Regions from separate parts of the Paenibacillus sp. FSL L8-0435 genome, predicted to be linked through region 4. Evidence: riboswitches for the same ligand, from Rfam matches in the RefSeq annotation. Region 4 holds a riboswitch; each other region holds the start of a gene.
The links. Region 4 has a riboswitch for thiamine pyrophosphate ahead of NST33_RS04375 (ECF transporter S component). Riboswitches for the same ligand answer to the same signal wherever they lie in the genome.

Region 1: linked by a shared signal. The riboswitch ahead of NST33_RS02330 (ABC transporter substrate-binding protein) and the one ahead of NST33_RS04375 (ECF transporter S component) in region 4 are both predicted to bind thiamine pyrophosphate.
Region 2: linked by a shared signal. The riboswitch ahead of tenA (thiaminase II) and the one ahead of NST33_RS04375 (ECF transporter S component) in region 4 are both predicted to bind thiamine pyrophosphate.
Region 3: linked by a shared signal. The riboswitch ahead of thiC (phosphomethylpyrimidine synthase ThiC) and the one ahead of NST33_RS04375 (ECF transporter S component) in region 4 are both predicted to bind thiamine pyrophosphate.

What each region holds. Positions count from the first base shown of each region.
Region 1 covers NZ_CP150185.1:479,528-485,125, reverse strand. The annotation lists gene NST33_RS02340 (hypothetical protein) at 1-483, opposite strand, end outside; gene NST33_RS02335 (phospholipase D family protein) at 612-1,901, opposite strand; TPP riboswitch at 2,448-2,560, shown strand; gene NST33_RS02330 (ABC transporter substrate-binding protein) at 2,782-3,822, shown strand; gene NST33_RS02325 (thiamine-binding protein) at 4,084-4,374, shown strand; gene NST33_RS02320 (ABC transporter permease) at 4,374-5,132, shown strand; gene NST33_RS02315 (ABC transporter ATP-binding protein) at 5,170-5,598, shown strand, end outside.
Region 2 covers NZ_CP150185.1:3,659,361-3,664,958, reverse strand. The annotation lists gene NST33_RS15845 (zinc-dependent alcohol dehydrogenase) at 1-280, shown strand, start outside; gene NST33_RS15840 (hypothetical protein) at 312-512, shown strand; gene NST33_RS15835 (spore coat protein) at 524-820, shown strand; gene tenA (thiaminase II) at 985-1,647, opposite strand; TPP riboswitch at 1,761-1,858, opposite strand; gene NST33_RS15825 (endo-1,4-beta-xylanase) at 2,066-4,738, opposite strand; gene NST33_RS15820 (PRD domain-containing protein) at 5,037-5,598, opposite strand, start outside.
Region 3 covers NZ_CP150185.1:705,479-711,076, reverse strand. The annotation lists gene thiC (phosphomethylpyrimidine synthase ThiC) at 1-1,664, opposite strand, end outside; TPP riboswitch at 2,090-2,203, opposite strand; gene NST33_RS03360 (IclR family transcriptional regulator) at 2,352-3,095, opposite strand; gene NST33_RS03355 (alpha/beta hydrolase) at 3,455-4,480, shown strand; gene NST33_RS03350 (Fe-Mn family superoxide dismutase) at 4,634-5,598, shown strand, end outside.
Region 4 covers NZ_CP150185.1:947,404-953,001, reverse strand. The annotation lists gene NST33_RS04390 (PQQ-binding-like beta-propeller repeat protein) at 1-1,374, opposite strand, end outside; gene NST33_RS04385 (energy-coupling factor transporter transmembrane component T) at 1,476-2,270, opposite strand; gene NST33_RS04380 (ABC transporter ATP-binding protein) at 2,245-3,816, opposite strand; gene NST33_RS04375 (ECF transporter S component) at 3,817-4,410, opposite strand; TPP riboswitch at 4,640-4,750, opposite strand; gene NST33_RS04370 (pectate lyase) at 4,923-5,591, opposite strand.

The DNA of each region.
Region 1 (5,598 bases), 470 kb from region 4:
TACAGGGCCATTGCCTTTGATGAATTTACCGAATACATATCGGACGAGGGGTCCCAAAATGATCAATTGATATGGCAGCGCCAGGCTGAAGTTACGAGCAATGGTATGGAGATACGTACGGAATACGGATGACCCACTTAATTGATCAGCGAGATATGCTGAAACCATCCCATACAAGGACATGATCAGAACCATGCCAATCACCATAAAAAATGACATGGCTAGCACACCCAGAATTTTGTTGGACTTGTCAAAGGGCAAGGAAAAAGCAATCTTTCTCGCCACAGGGCCAACAATGAAAGACTCCACCAGAAACGCGATGACAAAACATAATATGAATTGAAGCAGTATCTCAAGCGGGGACATCTTACCGAGTAACCCACTGTGCCATAAATTGAATGTCATCATGACGACAACCATTCCTGTACACATCATTAATCCGAAAATAATTTGTTCCTTCTTGCTTGTTGGCAATTCTCTCATCCTCTCTGTTTACCTTCGTAATTATAGAGATGAGGAAACCCTCCACATAAGTGAACATTCTGTGAACAGTTGTGATTTTTCCAAATTAAAATTTGTAAAAGTAGCTATATCTATTAGCTGGTTCTTCTCTACAACAGAAATCTCCAGAGAAAAGACAGTTTGGATAAAGCTGTGATTGCCATTCGTTTGAAAACAGGGCCTTTCTGATTCGTAGATTCTGCTGGATACTCACCATTATTCACACGTGTACTATGTGCACGTTTGATATCCATAGCTTCTGTTAGTTCGTTGGCGAATGCAGAACCAGAAATGACCACAGCAGATTCGGTATTTAGAAAGGCGGATCTGGGATCAAGGTTATACGAACCAACCATGCTGAGGTAATCATCCATGACAAATGATTTGCCGTGTATGGAATAAGGGCCTTGGTATTCATAAATGGCCAGATTGGTATCAAGCAACCGTTTCTTAGAGCTTAAGTATCCCGCGAAAGCCAAAGGGTTAGGGGTCTGCTGGATTGAATTGGTTACCATGACCCATTCTGCTTTTGGATTCATCGACAGATGTACGGCTTTCTTCATTTTCTTGGTAGGAATGGCATATGGCGTCTGAAGGTACACCTTCGACTTTGCTTGATTGGCGAAATGAACAAATGCTCTCCACATGATCGGGTCTTTATACAGCCTTTGGATTGGATTGTGAATGAAAGCGACGTGGTCGGAACGAAGAGCCTCTTGAGCCCATTCCTTCGGCAACACTTTAACAAAAGGATCGCTCTGAGCCCGAGCTTTTTTATATAACTGAGCCAGCCGAGCCAGCTCTTTTAACCCCTTTGCATGATGTTGACGTTTGGCATGTTTTTCTGGTTTGGTGAATGGATGTTCCCATAACAGATCTATATATTTTTTCATTTCAACAACTGTGCTGTTCGTATTATGGTTTGGATTGTAAACAAGGACATCCCGATCGAATACATAGTCTTTTTTGGGTTGCAATGCCATGTATCTATCACCAATATTTTGGCCGCCAATGATGCCATATGTGTTGTCGACAAGAAAGATCTTGTCATGCAGACGGTTATGCCATGTCCATGGCATAACTATGTTGAGTGGTTCATAATACCTTAACTCCACATTGGGGTGAGCTGCAATGGCATTAGGAATATCACGCAATTCTCCGCGCATGTTGTGAAAAATCCCGTCTAAAATGATTCGAACATGAACACCCCGATCAGCTGCATCGAATAAAGCAGCAAAAAAGAGTTGAGATGTTTTTCCTTTTTGGATGGAGTAATAAGCCAGGTCGATGCTTGTTTTTGCCTCTCGAATGGTCTGGATTCTCACCTGACCGGATTGAAAGCCGTCCTCCAAGAGCAGTACGCGATCTGTCGTACTTCCTGCGGTTAACAATTTTTGCATATCCGTATTTTCAATAGTAGATGGAGACGGAACCAAAAATAAAAGGTAAGCTGTGAAAAAAACGTAGACACAATAGGACAGAATAATTGCGAATATGGTTTTAAGGATCATTCAGTACGCCCCCATTTTTATGTAAAAAGTAATTATTTGTATAGCAGTACTATCTCCTTTTGTATCTAAATTATGTTGTTTAAATGAAGCAAGCGTCTCCGGTCAAGGTCAATCGATCAAGAGCTGATCACTGAAATAGGGAAAGCAGCCCTGATGCGACGAGATATCAAACATCGGATTTGATCCAAGTTTTTGTTGAAAACCTTCCAGATCCTCAGCACTGAGGCTATGGCCCACTATCCGATGCTTTTGCACTCAGCCAGATTTCCTTATATGATTCGCCACGATAATTATTGAAAATAACACATCTAAACAGGCTGATATACATATGTATAACGGCCTGTTTGATAAGTTCATACGTGTCCCCATCCAGTTCCTGACTGGACACGTTCCACCCGCTGGCCTATAATTACACCTAGTAATGCCCGTAACTTCATAGTTTCCCAGGGGAGTCGGAATTGGCCGGCTGAGAGTGTATCCCACCAAGATACTAACCCTTAGACCTGATCTGGATCATGCCAGCGTAGGAATCGGAGTATATCGAAATGGCACAGCCCTATGGCTGAACGCCACCTCTCTAACGCCTGCACGCGTCCCGGAATACGGGGCGCTTTTTTAATGTTCTTTTATATAGCCAGAGAGCTAAAAAAAGTGACGTTATCCAGATCTCAACTGGTATAAATCTGTCGATTTATGCAAGATGATTGGATATGAAGCCAAGGAGTACCCCGTGCCAATCGGCCGGACATACCGAAGGAGAGAACCACAAATGAAATGGCGTAAAACGATGGGATTGTTGCTCTTATGCGTGCTTATGGTGACTGTAGCCGCATGTGGTGGCAAAGAAGCTGCCCCAGCTGGGCAGAACGGCAACACAAATACGGAAAGCAGCAACGAAGGTGACACTGCCGCCCTGAAAGATATTAAAGTGGTGCTCGATTGGACACCAAATACGAATCATACCGGCCTGTATGCGGCTGTAGATCAAGGTTTTTACAAGGCCGAAGGCTTGAACGTGGAGATTGTACAACCAGGTGCCGGTGGCGCAGATACGATGGTTGCCTCCAATGAAGTGCCTTTTGGCGTAAGTTATCAGGAGAGTGTAACTCAAGCCCGCACACAGGGTGTTCCATTGGTCTCCATCGCAGCAGTTATTCAGCATAATACATCCGGGTTCGCTGCTCCGGCGGATCGGAATATCAAATCACCGAAAGATTTTGAAGGTAAAACCTATGGCGGTTGGGGTTCCCCTGTGGAAGAAGCCGTGATGCAATCCATTATGGAAGGCGACGGAGCCGATGTATCGAAAGTGAAAAACATTAACATGGGTGATGCCGACTTTTTCACCGCAGTGAAACGGGACATTGATTTCGCGTGGATTTTCTACGCTTGGACAGGTATTGAAGCCGAACTGCGCGGGGAACCGATCGACATGTTATATGTAAAGGATTATTCAGAAGCACTAGATTACTACACACCTGTCCTCGTAACGAACGAGCAGACGATCCAAAACGATCCTGAGCTGGTGAAAGCATTCTTGAAAGCCACTTCCGAAGGGTATCAATATGCGATTGATCATCCCGAAGACGCAGCCAACATTCTGATCAAGGCCGTACCGGATCTGGACAAGGAATTGGTACTGGCAAGCCAGAAGTGGCTCAGTCCGAAGTACACGGATGACGCCCCTCGCTGGGGGGAACAGAAACAGGAAGTGTGGCAGAACTACACCGACTGGATGTTTAGCAAAAAACTGCTGGATGAACAGATCGATGTGAGCAAGGCATATACAAACGAGTTTTTACCCCAATAAAATTTCTCATATAAAACGAACTTAATATTTACACGAGGACGGAGAGGACAGAAATAACGTGAAAAAGCGAAGCGGTCGCCTAAAAGCTTTCTGAAAGAAAGCTTCATCGGAAGCATACGCTATCACCGGATTTTCCCTTTAGAGAAAGGGAATCAAAAAATCTGGGGATAACAGCGATTGGAAGGTTATTCTGTCATCGAAGTGCTAAGTGTAACAGTTATTAGTTCATTTTATATATCACGAAAGGAGCCGTGATCTCTCATGGCAAGCACATTACTTAGCATTCAGGTTATTCCCAAAACGCCAAATGGCGAGAACTCTTATCCTTACGTAGATCGCGCCATTGAAGTTATTCAGCAATCCGGCCTGAAATATCAGGTGAACGCACTCGACACCACGATGGAGGGGGAACTGGAGGAACTGCTGGAGGTTGTCCGCAAGATGCACGAGGTACTCGTGGAGGCTGGCAGCCCAAGCATCATCTCCCAGATCAAAATCGCCCATAGCCCTACTGGCTTCAGCATGGATACCCTGACGGAGAAGTATCGCTAATGCATGCCTATTTCAAAAGTGTATGGCCGCCCATTGTGGCGGTTATTCTCTTTATAGCGATATGGCAGGGAGCCGTCTCCCTCTTCCATATTGAGAAATGGATGCTGCCTGCACCGTCCGATATCGCCCGCGAAGCAGCAACTCAGGCCGAACGGCTTGGCATGCACGCTTCCGCAACCATTCAGTTAACGCTGATTGGATTCGCCGCTGGAACAGCGGTTGGATTACTGATTGCGATGGTGCTGCATTTGGTCCCTTTTCTCAAGTCAGCCCTGTACCCTCTACTTATTCTTAGTCAAAATATCCCAACCATCGCGCTCGCGCCGCTCCTGTTAATCTGGTTCGGATTCGGACTGTTGCCCAAGCTGATTACCATCATCCTGGTCTGTTTCTTCCCCGTCGCAGTGGCGGCCATGGACGGCTTGACCCGTACAGATGCAGCGATGATGAACTATATGCGCATGGCTGGTGCGAAACGTCATCATATCTTCTGGAAGCTGGAGCTTCCCCATGCGCTGCCATCCGTGTTCTCCGGTGTCAAAATCGCCGCTACCTATAGTGTGATGGGAGCCATCATCGCCGAATGGATTGGCGCAGACAAGGGTATTGGTTATTATATGATGCTGCAAAAGTCAGCTTATCGCACCGATCGTTTATTCGTGGCGATTATGATTATTGTCGCGCTCAGCTTGCTGCTCTTCCTGCTCATTGCACTGCTGGAGAAGCTGCTCGTGCGCTGGCGGCCACAGAAGCGGTAGTAAAGCATGTAATCTGTATATAGGAAGTGATGACCATATGAATCGGCAACAGGATGAACAAGTCCAGCCTGGACGAGGAGCACACACAATGGAGCCAAAGCATGGTGAAAAGCTTCACCCGGCTACGCCTGATCGACCTGCCAATACGACTCCTGCTCCCGTTCCACCTGCACTGGACGTTGTTAAAGTTCATGCATCATTCCGTGAACGGCGGAGCAGGTTACCGGTTCTGAACGGCCTGTCCCTGACTGTGGAGCAAGGCGAGTTTGTTGCTATCGTTGGTCCATCCGGCTGTGGCAAAAGCACCCTGTTCCATATCATCGGCGGTCTGCTGAAGCCACAGGAAGGCCAAGTGCTTATGAACGGTCAGAATGTAACGGGACAGCGTGGCAAGATAAGTTATATGCCCCAACAGCCCGCCCTTTTCCCTTGGCGTACCATTGAAGATAATGTACTGCTTGCTGGA
Region 2 (5,598 bases), 2.7 Mb from region 4:
GGCTGTCCGCAAAGGTGGTACCATTCAAGTCACTGGGGTATACGGCGGACGTTATAACGGATTCCCACTCGGTGACATCATGCAGCGAAACGTGAATATCCGTTCCGGACAAGCTCCGGTCATTCACTACATGCCATACATGTACGAGTTGGTGACGTCTGGCAAAGTGAACCCTGGGGACATTGTTACGCACGTCATTCCGCTCAGCGAGGCCAAGCGGGGCTATGAAGTGTTCGATACAAAAACGGACGATTGCATTAAAGTCATCTTAAAGCCTTAAATATGAGTAGATACACGGGAGGACAATCTGAATGAATTCCACTTACGCTTTGCATGAGATGCTCGAGGTGCATGAAATAGCTGCGTTCAAGACGGTTTGCATGACTAAATGTAAGACGATGCAAGCTCTGGTAACCGACCCGGAGCTCAAACAAATTTTGAAACAAGATGCGATATTATCACAACAGCAGCTTCAGGAGCTCGGTGGAGTGCTGTCTAAAGCGACTGTATAGGAGATAAAAAAATGAACCCAATATTAGAACACATGACTGGTCTTAATACGCTGACCGATGACGTGATTGCAATGGATTTTTTGATGAACGCCAAGAGCAGCGTCAGAAACTACGCCATGGCTGTGACCGAATGTGCCACCCCCGAAATCAAACAAATTTTGATGAAACAGCTCGATGAAGCCATAGACTCTCATGAAAAGATATCAAATTACATGGTGCAGCATGGCTTATACCACCCTTACCATATTGCAGAGCAAATTCAGCTCGATCTGAAAAATATTCAAACTGCTATGAACATTCCGTCCTGACGCCCTTTTTTCGGTATCGTTGCAGCTCCACGAGAGAAACAAAAGGTAACAAACGAAAGCTCGTATGAAGCAAGGGGGGATAACCTCCCTCTTCAATACGAACTTTTATGCCCTCTTATTGTTTATGGACGCTGCTCTCTAAATTGAATTAACTACCATTGAACTCAAAGCTCCAGCCTCCATGACATCTCCCAAAAATCAAGCTCAAAGCGACTGCACATCACGAAAATATCTTCCATCCGTTGGTACGTTCCCTCGCTACAGCCTTCTAATAACTTATCCGTTAACGTCACAAGGGATTGATTGTTGCTGTTGTATTCAGAGGAAGCATATCCTGTGATCCAATCTCCATAAAAAGGATGATCAGCTGCACCTGGCTTTTGAGCAAGGACTTGACCAATCTCTGCATAGCTCCATGAACAGGCCAGAATGGATACAAGTACTTCTGCTATACCACCCGCATGGGAAACAGAGAGCATATAGTTAGTATAGGCTGCATTTTTCAGTGCAGGTTTTACCTGAAAAACATGATCCTCTGTAATCTCTAGTCGTTCCATATAAGATCGATGAATTTTCATTTCGCCATTCAGGATGTTATCTACATTTTTACTAAAAAACTGCATCAATTTGGGGTCGTGCGACTTGACGATACCTAGTGCAAATACGCGGGCATAATCGAACAGGTACAAGTAGTCTTGCAACAAATAATAACGAAATTGTTCAACCGGTAAGGAACCATCTCCGATCCCTTTCACAAAGGGATGCTCAAGACATTCCTTCCACACAGGCTGTGCCGCCCGATATAGTCTCTCTGAAATAGTCAACATATGTTCCTCCAATTCATAATGTACGTATTTAAAAACAAAAAAACGAAACATCCATAGGATGTTTCGCAGACAAATACACTAAAACAAGAGGGTTCGCATGAGCTACCCAAGTACAGTGTTTCATCGTTGCATCCCTACGTTGGCATTATCCAAATCAGGTAAGGTCGGTTTAACACCCTCTCAGCCGGTTAAGGCTCCCTCGCAAACGGTTGTATGTAGTTGATTACTTTCTTATCCGCATAAAAGAATAAAATAACATCCATTTAGTATATCAAGGGCTGTTTAATACAGTCAAGACAGATTGTATCACGCCTCATCAGCTTGAGTGACGTCTTTAAATGATGAAAACCATCACAACAATGGTTGAGTTTTATCCACTGTTATGATGGTTTCTATTCTTACAATTATTGTCGATGGTTTAATGACCGAGCTTGTTCTTTCCGACAAAAGTGAGTATTCCGTACTGCGAAGTGTTTCTCCAGCTCTCATTGGTCGTATCATTCCATTTGGCTACGTTCTGTTTACCTCCGCCCTGGTTGTCGTTAATTTGAAGATCGAAACCGAGAACATTTCCTGCTTTGGGCGTCAGTGATTGCAACTGGATTCTGGCTTCTACGAGATATCCTTTATTTGTTTTCTTCACAGCACTTACAAGGCGTCCGGGTGAGGCACCCCCTGCAAAGGTTCCCACATTGTCTGCACTGATTCTGAACTGGGCATCATCATATTGAAAATACGGTGTGCGCTGGTGATTCTCGTCCAGGAAAATCTCAACCGAATCCTGATCCCATGGGTTGATGTTATCTGTGATGATGTTTGGATCAGTGACGTCGATCAGCAGGTATAGATACTCACCTGTCCACATTGCCCGAGCGACTGCCTCTGCACCTTCGTTCTCATTCAACCGTTTTACTTCAAATGGTACAGCCTTATTCCATGATGTGTCTTTCTTCCCATCAATCTGAACAATCCCTTGTACAGCTTGTGCAGATTTGGGCATAGGGGCAAGCTGAATCACGCCGTATTTGCTTGTATCCTGTTCCTGAGATTGTGTTCGATCATTCCAGTACATTGGATTATAAGGTTGTGTCCCACTTGAACCGCCATCAGTCACACGGATATCCAATCCGGCTTCATATTCTGATCCGACTTGGATACCACCCCACGGAATGGACAATTCAACCTGATATCCTGCTTTGGTCTCGCGTACACGATATGAACGCTGCTCCACGCCCTCAGCTTTGCCCGACCGCTTAATGATTACGTGTCGGTCATCTGCTTCATATGAAGTGGTCTTGCCATTATTGAGATCAACAAAGATATCTACTCTGTCGTTCACATCTGCCTTCGCATCCTGAACATCCACAAGGATATACAGGTTACTTTGATCCCATAAGGTGCGGAAACTGGCTGATCCCGAAGAGTCGCCCTTCAGTGGAGTAGACACCGCTTTGTTCCAGAGTGGATCTTGTGAATGTTTTTTGATATCCGGTTTACCCGAAAGTGAGACGGCTCTCTGTGTCAAAACAGGCAAGCCTGATTCATCCACGAGCCCCCAGTATGCTTTTTTGGCCTTCAGGGCTGAATCAAACAGCATAGCCTGGTTGTTGTAAGACTTCTCATCTTGGAGTCCCCATAAGGTAACTGAAGAGATGTGATCTTTGTGTTTTTGGTACAAATCCAACAGTTCCTTATATCGATACGCCTGTTTTACCGCAACTTCATCCGACATCTCTTCACCAAATGGAATTCCGCTATCCACATCCAGTTCCGTGATCTGAATATCCAATCCAAGTTCGGCGAACATGTTGATCGTTTTTTCAATTTCCTTGATGGGAGGGGATTCCAGGTTATAGTGGGATTGCAAACCCACACCATCGATAAGCCCCTTATCTTTCAGTCGTTTGACCAACTGAAACATATGCTCTCTTTTCTCAGGGACTTCCGTGAAGTATTCGTTGTAATATAATTTGGCATTCGGATCTGCTGCACGAGCGAATTCATAGGTTTTCTCAATGTAATCCGGACCGATTAGTTCATAAAAGGGACTTTTACGTAAACCGTTGGCATCACCATTGCTATCCGCAATCGCCTCGTTTACCACATCCCAGGCATAGATCTTACCTTTGTATCGGGTCATGACGGTTTCAACGTAATCCTGAATCCGGGCAAGCAGTAATTCTCGACTCGCAGGGTTACCCTGAGGATCTTTGAACATCCACTCTGCTGCATCAATATGCCACAACAACGCATGTGCGCGTACGCCCATACCATGCTCCTCGGCGAACTGAACATATTGATCGGCTGCCTCGAACTCATAAACACCCTCGGAAGGAGACATGTACTTCGGTTTCATCTCATAGGTTGCGGTCAAGCTGTTAAAGTGCTTTGTGAGAAGTTGTCCATATGCGCCTTCCAACTGCCAGCGATACACCGCTGCACCAATGGGGAAATCATCTTGATACAGGTCCTCCAGAGACCGAATACCTTCTTCAATCTCCAGTTGCTCGGCCAGAGTAAATGATACATCATCCACATAGAACGATAACGTATCTACGCTACCTTCAGAGATGTAGGGTGTTTCGATGAACAAATTCAATTCAGTGGGATCATCGCTATACTGAAATTTTCCGGTGATCTTGTGCCATGTATTCCACTCTGCTTTGGCAATTTTCACGCTACCGATCGGGTTCCAGCTTTCAGCAGTTGTTTTTTTATATGTGGTGAGCTGTAGTGTTTGATCCGTGATGGGCTCCTGGGTAAGTCTTACATATGCCGTAATTTCGTACTCTTGGTTACGCTCAAGCAGATCCTTCATGGATAACATCGGTCCATGATAGGAACGCTCACGGTTGGCGATCAGCATACTGGACTGACCTTCGTGTGCCTCCTGCTGTGTCACTGTCAGCCTTTCGTTACCTGTACGTGGAGTCCATCCCTGAAGTGTACCGTCTTCAAAGTTTGTACTCAAATGGCCTCCTTCCACTTCCGTAACTGCCTTGGCTGCATGTGAGACATTCGAAAATGGAAGCATGGCAAGTACGAGCACAAGAACCAAGGCTGTTATATTCCATTGACCTAACCGTTTCATACAATTCCTCCTCTTGATCTGGTCTAAGTATTTCTGAACGGATTAACATCCAGATAAATAGATTATAGCTCTTTAGATAGCGCTTACATATAACGAATTTACAATAATTATAATAAAATGTTATCAATTGGTAATTATGATTTTAGGAATCAGAAGTTCGTTAATCATGGAATATCAAAAAGCCGCTACATATTTGCAAAAATAAAAGACCGTTTCCCGATAAAATACGAGAAAACGGTCATAGTTAGAAAATATCTTTCCCGAAAAAGAGTTAAGGGAATACAACTTTAACTTTGCTTTATAATCGTCCATCATCACCCTGTTCCTCCTGGACAATTCGAGCAATGTGAATCATCAAATATAATAATTCCTCGTTCGATATGGAGATGTCCAGCATATTCTGCACGTAGGTTTTGATCATCTCCGCGCATTTGTATTCAAGCGGATGCTCCTTCACCATGTGCTGAAATATAAAATCTTTCGCCGAATTGCCCAGACGCCCTTCTTGTAAACGCTGGATGAAGAATTGCAGGTGTGTGACAAGTCTCACATAATGGATGGAATTTTTGTTCAATTGCATATCAAGGGTGTATTGTATCAGATTAAAAATATCTTTTAACATCTTAACGGATTGCATCGTGCGCTCCATATTCTGTTCATGCGTTTGGGCATTCACGAAATGAAAAGCGATATTCCCTGCTTCTTCTTCCGGCAGTTCAACCCCCAGTTCTAGATTCAGCAACTGAACGGCTTCAAGGCCAAGTTCGAATTCAACAGGGTGAAACCTCTGGATCTCCCATAACATGCGATTCTGTAGTGCTACACCTTTTTTCCATCGTTCAATGGCAAATGACAAGTGA
Region 3 (5,598 bases), 240 kb from region 4:
AACTTTGGTCCGCACATGGAGCAAAAATGAGCTTCCTTGGCCCCTTCTGCTGGCAGTGTCTCATCATGGTAGGACAGCGCACGTTCAGGGTCTAGTGACAGGTTGAACTGATCACGCCAGCGGAACTCGAAGCGTGCCTTGGACAATGCATCATCCCGGCGCTGAGCACGCGGATGACCTTTCGCCAGATCGGCAGCGTGGGCCGCGATCTTGTAGGCTATAACCCCTTCCCGCACATCATCCTTGTTGGGCAGGCCCAAATGTTCTTTTGGCGTAACATAACAGAGCATGGACGTGCCAAACCAGCCAATCATGGCCGCACCAATGGCGGATGTGATGTGATCGTAACCCGGGGCAATGTCGGTCGTCAGCGGCCCCAAAGTATAGAACGGTGCCTCTTGGCATATCTCCATCTGCAGATCCACATTCTCCTTGATCTTGTGCATCGGCACGTGACCCGGGCCTTCGATCATCACCTGCACATCATGCTTCCACGCGATCTGCGTCAGTTCCCCAAGCGTAGCCAGTTCCGCCATCTGTGCTTCATCATTCGCATCATAGATACTGCCAGGACGAAGTCCATCTCCCAGCGAAAACGCCACATCATACCTTTTCATAATCTCGCAGATTTCTTCAAAATGGGTGTACAAAAAATTCTCTTGATGATGCGCCAGACACCATGCTGCCATAATGGACCCGCCCCGAGACACAATGCCTGTCATTCGCTTGGCGGTCATGGGGATATAACGCAGCAGTACACCTGCGTGAATCGTAAAGTAGTCCACGCCCTGCTCTGCCTGCTCAATGAGTGTGTCACGATACAACTCCCAGGTCAGCGCTTCCGCTTCGCCATTCACCTTCTCCAGGGCCTGATACAGCGGCACCGTACCAATCGGCACAGGTGAATTACGGATAATCCATTCCCGGGTGGTATGAATGTTTTTGCCTGTGGACAGATCCATCACCGTATCCGATCCCCAGCGTACCGCCCAAGTCATCTTCTCCACCTCTTCCTCGATGGAGGAAGATACGGCAGAGTTACCTATGTTGGCATTGATCTTCACGTGAAAATGACGACCGATCAACATCGGCTCACTCTCCGGGTGATTGATGTTGGATGGCAGAATAGCTCGTCCACTCGCCAGCTCCTGCCTCACAAATTCCGGTTCCACGCCCTCACGAATGGCGGCAAACTCCATCTCTGCCGTAATGACTCCTTGCCTCGCGTAGTGCATCTGGGTCACACAGCGTCCTGGCTGTGCCCGCAGTGGTTTGCCACGTAATCCGGGATACTCTTCGGCGCCGGCTCTCTTCCCTCCGGGCTTCAGTCCGTTATCCTCCGGTTTAACCGTACGGCCCTGATAAGCTTCGACATCGCCACGCTCTGTGATCCAGCGGGTACGCAGGGCTGGCAGACCTACACGGAAATCCGCATGAAATCCGGGATCGGTCATGGGGCCGCTCGTATCGTAGACACGCAGCGGTTCGTTATGCTCCACCCCTTGGGGAGTATTCGTGTCATGAAGGGCTATCTCACGCTCCGGTACAGCAATGTCCGGCCGTGAGCCCTGAATGTAGACTTTGCGGCTGCCCGGAAAGGGCTGAACCCGTCCGGCCGCGCTTGTTTCCTTTTCCACCTGCTGACCGTTATGTTCCTGTTCCATCGCTTGTTGTCCCGTTTGATTTCCTGCACTCATGTCGCTTGTCTCCTCCTCATTGTTCGTTCGCTTGGTTTTGGGTTGGCATCATCATTAGCTCGCTTACGTACCTGTCCCAAATCATGCGCAATGCAGAGAAGAAAGAGCGATCCTACACCAGACCAGGGGAGACATTATTTATGTACAGTTCACAACAGACCGAAGGCTGCCGCAGATCATGGATCTGTGGTGACTTCTCTCTCATCATCCAAACCCACTTTCGCAGGTTATTGAAAAAGAAGCCCATAGAATCCTCGCTATATCGCCTGTTCACTGTATATAAAAAAGCCGGTCCCCGAAGGAACCGACTTTTAATGTCCATCACCAATAATGCACCTTTATGCGGCTCCTTAACGGAGCCCTACAAGGGTCACATCATGTGGTGGTTGTGGTCATATCGCCGATTACTTCCCTACGCTGGTATGATCCAGATCAGGTGCAAAGGGTCCGGAATCTCATGCGATTCCGTCTCAGTCCGGACAGTTCGGACTCCCCCAGTAACGTTAACAAGTTGCGGCATACACATGCCGCAGTTCATATTCAATGATGCTGGCCCCGCTGGGCCGTCCATAACAGAGTAGCGCAACCGGAACATAAAAACAACCTTTATATTCCAGAACACCAACTCAATTGGAGAAAAACCTTACCTCTACATCAGGATAACATGAGCCCCATCTGCGTAGCAGCTTCCTTTAGCACAGGTGCGTATTCATGCAATGTCTCCTGTGAGAGTCGGCTGACAGGCCCTGAGACCGAGAGTGCGGCTGCAATATTGCCTCTGCGATCCATAATCGGTACCGATACCGCGGCAGCTCCCGGCTCACGTTCCTCATAACTCGTCGCATATCCGTTATCCCGAATGTCTACCATTTGCGCCAAATACACCGCTGGATCGATAAATACCGGCCATTCAGGACCATTCATCAATTCTTCACGATCCTCGTCCGTGGCAAACGCCATCAGGACTTTGCTGGAAGCGCCCACAGACAGCGGCAGTCTAACACCAACGGGAGCAACTCGGCGAATCGCCTGATCACTTTGCACAGCCTGAATCCGAATCCGTTCACTGCCATCACGCAGGTACAGACTCACGGTCTCTCCCAATCGATCTCTCAGTCGCTCCATCGCAGGAAGCAGCAGAATAGCGGGATCATCACTGCGGGACATATGAGCTGACAGCTCCCAGATTCGGATGCCAAGTCGGTACTTCTCTGTTGCTGCATCGCGGATCACGAACCCTCGATCCTCCAGCGTAGCCATCAAACGGTGAACTGTACTTTTGTGCAGGCCGATCTGGCTGGCAATTTCGGTGAGTCCCAGATCACTGCGTGTGGTAAAACATAATAATATATCCAGCGCCCGCTCCACAGCCCGGACGGTTAACTTGCGATCTTCCATGGCATAATGCCCTCCTCATGTTTCATCACATGAAACTTGGTTACATAAATTATATGAGAAACGGTCTCATCTGTAAACCAAAAAGAGCCAAAATCGAAATAGGCCAACGTGCAAATTTTTCCTTTTTATAAGACTTAATCCCCTGTAATTTACACACTAAGGTAATGTTACCCATATATCTTAAGAACTATATAACAATTGCGTAACAAATGCCCTCAATCAATTGACTTTGACTATATTGGAACATACGATAAAGATATATTACATTAAGATATCGCTCTGAAGCAGGCTCTGAAATCGACGCAATTCTCTTTTCATGTCGTTGTTATCTTCAACTGAACTTCAAAGGAGGGGCATTCATGTATCCAACATCCCAGAGCGAAGCCCCGCTGCAAACAAAAGTGTCCGATCTGCCCTCTTCCCTATCACCGAGGCTGATTCGGTTCAAACATATTATCGTAGCGTTGCTGCTCTCCGTTGTATTTTTTCTACTGTTTTGTTTTATTGCACTGCATGGTTACATCGCATGGGTATTATCCAATCCAACGGTAGCGCCGGTCTTCTCCAATCCAATGCAGGCCAAGAACATGAAGTACGAAGACATCACGTTCCCGGCAGCAGATGGCAGCCGGACGATGCAGGGATGGTATATACCTGCTGACAATGCTGCAAGCAAAACGATTATTTTCAGTCACGGCTATGGTGCCAATCGTGAAGAAACATGGGTACCCATGTATGACCTGGCACACTATGCCCATCAACTTGGGTTCAACGTGGTCATGTTCGATTATGGCTTCGCCTCGCAGGTGAACAAAGCCGTAGCCACAGGTGGCAAAGCTGAGTCACAGCAATTGCTGGGTGCCATCCAGTTCGCCAAGCAGCGAGGTGCGCAGGAACTGGTTGTCTGGGGTTTCTCCATGGGTGCCGGTACGGCGCTTCAAACCGGACTGATTACCCAGGAAGTGGATGCGATGATTCTGGACAGTACGTTCCTGCTTGAGCCGGATACGCTGTACCACAACATTCATAACCAGATCGATCTCCCGCGTCAGCCTACACTCGAGATCATGAATCTGTTATTCCCTGTTCTGAATGGTACCGGATTACAACAGATTCCATACCAGGAAGTGAAAAAGGAAGATTATCCGTTCCCGATTTTCTTCATCCATGGCACAGAGGACGAGAAGGCGCCTTATCCAATTGCGGAGCAACTCGCCGCCAACCAGACCAATCCGTACTCCGATGAATGGATTGTCCAGGATGCGCATCATGAGTTGATCTTCCGGGAGCATCCAAAGGAATATCTGCGCCGTGTCTCAACTTTCCTGAGTCATGTAACGAAAACAAGCAGTGACGATGTACAGAACACGAATAGTGGAGAATAACCAAATTCCAATCATCCGATTTTTTTCCAGAGCCCTCAGGGGCTCTTTTTTTTTGCACTCATAGGACAACAAGCTCGCGGAATATACTCTTGGGACGCATGAACAGACGGTCTGCATGCAATGAATTTCATCTGAAGGAGGTTCAAAATAAAGATGAACTGGTATGGATATGGTCACCTGCTGCCTCTGCGGACATTGGAGGAAATCCGTTTCTGGAAAGAGCAGGAGAAAGAACATACACTCGTCATTCGTGCCCTGGTTCCTGATCTGGAGCCCCCATACGTCAAGCTACTGGAGGAATGGGAGGTTACCTTTGCAAACAGTGAGCGAGTAGCCAATCAGCTTTTAAAACAACTATTGCCTGGAACCCATTCGCCTGCTCCCTACATGGTTCGTTGTATCGATCAACTTGTGTTGGCAGCTCGGCAGCAATCGAGAGAGTTCATCAAACAGCTATACGTTCTTCTGGAGCAAAGTGCTGCTGTGCAAGCTGTTCCGCTTGCCAAAGTACTCATTCTGCATTTTATCCGCGAGTCGGAGTATTTTCTGGGCGTATTGGATACACTTGGCCAACCTGGCATCTTGCGCGAAACGGATTCGGAGCCATCGCTTTTTCTGGAAAATGCGCTGCATACGTCAGGGCCAGGAAGCATCCATCGCCAAGCTTCAGAAGCTCCAACTTCTCCAGAGGGGAATGTAAATGCACCTGCCGCATCAGCTCAGATCCAATCGGCAACCGTTCAACCGCCTTCTACCGGAACAACACAAGCCACACCCAGCTCTACAGCACCTCCTGTAAAAGAAAAGCCGGTTCCCATTGGAGGACACACACTGCCTCCCCTTCCCTATGCGTACAATGCGCTGGAGCCACATATTGATGAGCTGACGATGCGTATCCATCATGACAAACACCATCAATCTTATGTGGACGGACTAAATGTAGCGGAGAAGAAGCTGGCGGAATCGCGAAAAAAGAATAACTTTGAACTCATCAAACATTGGGAACGTGAACTCGCCTTCAACGGGGCAGGCCACTACCTGCATACGATCTTCTGGACAATTATGAACCCTGCTGGCGGCGGTAAACCTTCCGGTATGCTGGCGGAGCAAATCAAGCG
Region 4 (5,598 bases):
GGTGATGCCATTTAGTCTAAAATTTTGCTTAGGGGTGTACGTCCAGGTAACCTCTCCATTCTTCAAGTTCAGATGACGAATACGATCCACGTATTTTTTCTTGTCAGGGTCATAATCGGTGTAGATTGTAACGTATTGGCGTGCTGTATCCACCTCTGCCTGCTGTCTTCCAAAGCCTCCATTGATCCCCCATAATTTCTGACCCGAATGTCGGTCAAGAGCATATATGGAACCTTCGTAGTAATCCCCGCTAAATCCACCGTCATCCCCTTTCATCAGGAGTACATCATCCGTGGCTGCTTGTAAAAAAGTGTAGTTAATATCCCCCTGGTTGGTCCATACCGGTTTCCAGGGGATTGTTGTCGGCAGCGTTGTGCCATAGATTTTTGTTGTGAACCCATATTCATCCGCCCGACTGATGTTCCAATCAGAAACGGCAGCATTTCGATTATCCTGTGCTAAATTCCATCGTGTTCTGACCAGTCTGCCATTCTTGTTGAATGTGACCAAAAATTGCCCATCTGCCCGCTCATATCTCCAGGTCTGTCCAATACTCATTGAATAACCCGTGAAATTTAGATTGCTTGAACTCTCCTTCCAATCCGGCTCGCCTAACCACCCAGCCACTTGTTTGGAGGTGGTTGCCTTGTCCAGCTTAATATCTGTCAGATGGCGTATAACCGAAGTTGGCAGCGATGCATCCTGTTGGAACCAACCATCCGCCACATTCATCCGCTGTTCTATAGCCTGTGCCTTGATCCAGAGGAGTCCTGGCCGATACGTGAAGGATTCTTTATTCCAGACTCGTGGGGCAATGGAGACCCCATACCATCCTTTCCACTTTGCAACAATAACAGCCTTATCTGTTAGCGCTTTCTCAAAAGACCAGGTTGTAGAACTATCCGGAGCCAGATACAGCTTACTGCCTGATTGGAGCGTGAAGCTTTGGGGAGCTGTTTCCGTCATGCTTCTGCTCTCCTTCAGTGCATACCAACTTGGCAGCCAAAAGTTTCCATGATCGGTTGACTTAAGCTGCACCCACTCGCCTCGAACCGAGGCCAACGTATACTTTTCGTTTTTTGTTGTATAGTATTCAATCCCCATCTGGTCAGCAGCCACACTGCCATCCCTCCTGTTTTTGAACAGAGGAATGTCATTCATAAGTGTAACGGGTTCTCCTTGTTTGTAGGCCAACTGTGTTGATAAGACTTGAGAACTTGCACCCAAGGCTTGTGGCGTTGTAGCCAACGCTTGTCCTCCAAGCACGACCATTTTGGAATCCAGCAGCATCCATCCCGTCAACAGCACAGCTGATAATCCAGTCATGGTAATCCATTTGTACCCCGTTCTCTGCCAGTCAGGACCCCTCTTCACTCTCGTTCATCCCCATCCATTAGAAGTTATTTCCAATAGAGACGCAGCTATAAGGAAAAAGTTACCGTTTACCTCAATATATTTCTATCTATCTCCCAATATTACCTCACATCCACCATCGTAGCATGATAAGGAAAGGTGACCCCAATGTAATAAGCCGCTGTTAAGGTGAGCATATAATAAAATACAAACCACAGATCAGCTCGCGAATAGCCAATCTGAATGTAATACGTCCGGCTTGCGCCATCCGTGAATCCCTTCGCTTCCATCGCTACCGCCATTCGCTGTGCACGGCGAATACTCTGTGCCAGCAGCGGAATAGCGTAACGCTTAAGTGTACCATACACATTCCAGCGAGAGCCACGTTGCCGTGTTCCACGAATACGAATGGCGTAACGGAGCGTCTGGAATTCATCCAGCAAAATGGGGATCATGCGCATCGCGGCCAGAAAGCTATAGGCATATTTTGCAGGAAGCCGCCACTGCTGCATCAGTGAATAAAACAGCCTTACCGGCTTCGTTGTCAGTCCGAACAGCAAGCCAGCCGCTGCCATGCTCAACGAGCGAAAACCCAAGTGTAGACCGCGATAGAAACTCTCCTCGGTTATGTGAATCAATCCCCACTTATACCATGTGGTCTCTCCCTTACCAAACATCATCATACCTGTGGACGTGGAGATAAACACCAGAATGAATGGTGATGCGTACAGCATCAATCTATACCACGGATGACCTGTCCAGCACAGTAACAGCATCATCGCCAACGCAACGTTGGCCATTACATTCAGATTGTGAATGAGGATAACGATGACAAACATCATCGTCAGAATGATCATCTTTAATCCCGGGTTGACGTTATGAAGCCAGGTTTCACGGTGAGGAAACGACAGTTGCATCAGTTAACCTCCCCTCATCTACCGTCCAGATTCGGGTGCAATATCTTTTTACAATTTCACGATCATGGGTAACCATAACAATAGCTGTTCCTTCACGCCGCAATTGCTCCAGTTGTGTTAACATGGCAAACGTATTACGGGCATCCTGTCCAAAAGTAGGTTCATCCAACAGCAGTATTCGCTGCTCTCTCACCAGTGCAGAGGCAACGCTCAAGCGTCGTTTCTGCCCCATCGATAATTGGTAGGGATGACGCTCGGAGAGGTCGATTAGTCCAAATTGATTCAACATATGATCAGTCCTGGCAAGTCTTTCTTCCGTTGTAAGCCTGCCCCCCAGCAATGAGAATTCTACTTCTTCCGCGACGGTGTTGGTCACAAATTGAAACTCCGGGTTCTGAAATACAAACGCGATTCGATCTGCAAGCTGCTCCGTTTTGCCAGAAGGCTGACCGTCCACCTCATAATGACCTGTTGTTTTCAGGATATTCATCAGAGATAACAACAATGAACTCTTGCCAGCTCCATTAGCTCCGACAATACCAATCCAATCCCCATGCCATACTTTGGCCTGTTCTACCTGAATGAAGGGTCTTTTCCCACGCCATCCGGTGAACTGCTGCAAGTCCAGTGCAGGCTGATAGGCGGGTGATACAGGCGATAAGGATGAGACGTGAGATATGGGGGATATACCCGGTGTATCGGATAAGCCAGACGATTGCTGTGTTTCCACACTTGAGATGCCGTGATCCACACGCACTTGAAGCTCTCCAGAAGCACTTCCCTCTTCTTGCTTAGCTGCCTGCTCGTGCTCATCCCACACACCCGGATACCAGATTCCATAAGCCTTCAGCTTGCCCCGTTCATCCGTAAATACCTGCTGTGCTGGCCCATCCGCCACAATCTTTCCTTCAGGTGATAACACAATGATGCGGTCGACCATATCTACAATCTTGTTTATTTTGTGTTCAACGATGATGATCGTTTTGTCACTGGCGATCCTTCTGACGGTATCCCACACCTGGGAAGTCCCCTCATCATCCAGCAGTGCAGTGGGTTCATCCAAAAACAATACCTCCGGGTCCATGGCAAGCATTGAAGCAATCACAAGACGCTGCTTCATCCCCTGAGACATGGACTGGATCAATACACGATTCTGTTCAAAGGATAACCCCACTTGTTTCAGATAATTTTCAATCAGAGCAGGCATCTCTTCACGCGAAATATTTCGGTTTTCCAGAACAAATGCGATCTCTTCATCCGTAAAGGACATACAGAACTGGGTATCCGGATCTTGAAAGACCACTCCTGCTTTGGCGGGAACCTGAATATCATCACATTTCATCGGAATCTCAACCGAACGTGGTATCAGACCGCTCAAAATTTGCAATAACGTCGATTTACCGGAGCCACTCGGGCCAAGCAACAGCACTTTCTCCCCTTGACGAACAGAGAGAGACAAGCCTTGAAATACCAAGGCTTTCTCTCCCGGGAACTTGCATCTTAGATTTGTCACACTTACCGCTTGCGAATTCCCCTCTCCGCTCATCTAATCCAGCGCCTCATAATCTTGTTTGGATACCGGTCTGAGTGAACGCGTTACACCGGTTAGTTCCAATGCTTTGGCGAGATAATAAGCGAACACTCCTGCAATCAAGATGCTTCCGATGAAGCGGAATCCGATAAATAACGTGTAGTTCCAGGCCGAGAGTGAATCAATATACCCGTACTGATAATCCAGCAAAAGCGAAGCCGCTGCAGCTCCTATGGCTGCAAGACAGGTGACAAACAGATTGGTTTTGCGATACAAAAATGCGGCGAAGAATATCTCTGCTCCCAATCCTTGCAACAGACCGTATACAAGTGTGGACATGCCCCATTCACTACCCAGAAAAGCACTTACCGTTGATGCCGCAACTTCGGCAAGAATAGCCACGCCTGGTTTACGAATGATAACAAAAGCAAACGTGCCCGCCATAAACCACATGCCGTAGATCATCTGCTCCGCATGAACGCCAAATGGTTTCATCAAGTCATATGTAGGTCCCCATATCTTGTAAATCACCCCAAACACTACTGCGATCACGATGGTTACCAGAATATCCGTTAGTTTCAATCGCTTGTTGCCTGCTGTTGTTGCCATGTTCTCTACGTCCTTCCTTTGTTCCCTGTGGGGTTTATCATAATAAACGAAAAAGCCTCCCCGGTTCCGGGAAGGCCTTACGCACAGTGTACATTCCTCACAATGATGTATGGGATGGATGTCGAAAATACGGAATATCAACCAGCTCCTCTCCGCCCTGGCAGATACACCACCACAGTTCAAAGAGGTCTGTTGTTCATCCACGTTCATTCTCACAATTCACCCTTACATATCGCAAATCCATGTTCTCTACGCTGGCATTACCCAGATCAGATGTACGGTCAGCGGCACAAGGCCACTCTCTCAGCCCAACTTCATTGAGCTCCCGGTTCACTTATTTCATTGCTTCTAATGTACATCAGATGGGTATTTGTGGCAATGGTCTCTACAAAAATCAAAAGTTGGCATAGGAAAAGGCATCCCCCTGGATGCCTTTTGGACATACTTCACGATGTGAAATAGCTACCTTATCCGTAGACGCCTTCAATCCGTATTCCAAGGTATCCCTGTTCTTAATATTGCGTGTTACCGGACTGGCTCGTTTTCCCTGAAGCAAACCCCTTGAACAACGTTGGCACTTTGGAATAACGGGTATTCGTAATTTTTCCTTGTGATGTGCTGCTGTCTGTACGCAAAATCGAATCTTTTACATTGGAAATGTTGGAGTTATCCAGCGTCATGTTAACTGCAAAGGAAGTTCCACCATTTTGGCGAACCAGCTTGCCAATATCGTCTGCACGGAAATTTTTGATGTTAATTGTTCCAGCTGCATTCATCTGGAACACTTTATCATAAGCCTTATATGCTGCCCCACCGGTAATGTTAACCGTTCCGGCAGACTTCAATGTCAGTGCATCCTCGCCCACGTCCTGCCAGACCACATTCGATATATTACAGTTGCCATAACAGTGAACACCATCAGCAGCTGGTGTTCCGATATTTACATTTTTGAGCGTAGCCCCTGCCTCCAGACGGAAGACTGGCTTCTGATTTTCTGCTTGAGATCCGTCGCCCAGTGTGGAAGGATTGGCTACAAATGTTTTACCTTGACCGTCATAGGTCGTACCCTTTGGAACAACAATGGTTGAATTTACAACCGTAGGCGCAGCCGCAGCCGGAACGGCACCAAATATAGAAGCAACCAAACCAGCGGACAGTAACAACGTCAACATTTTTTTCATAACTTTA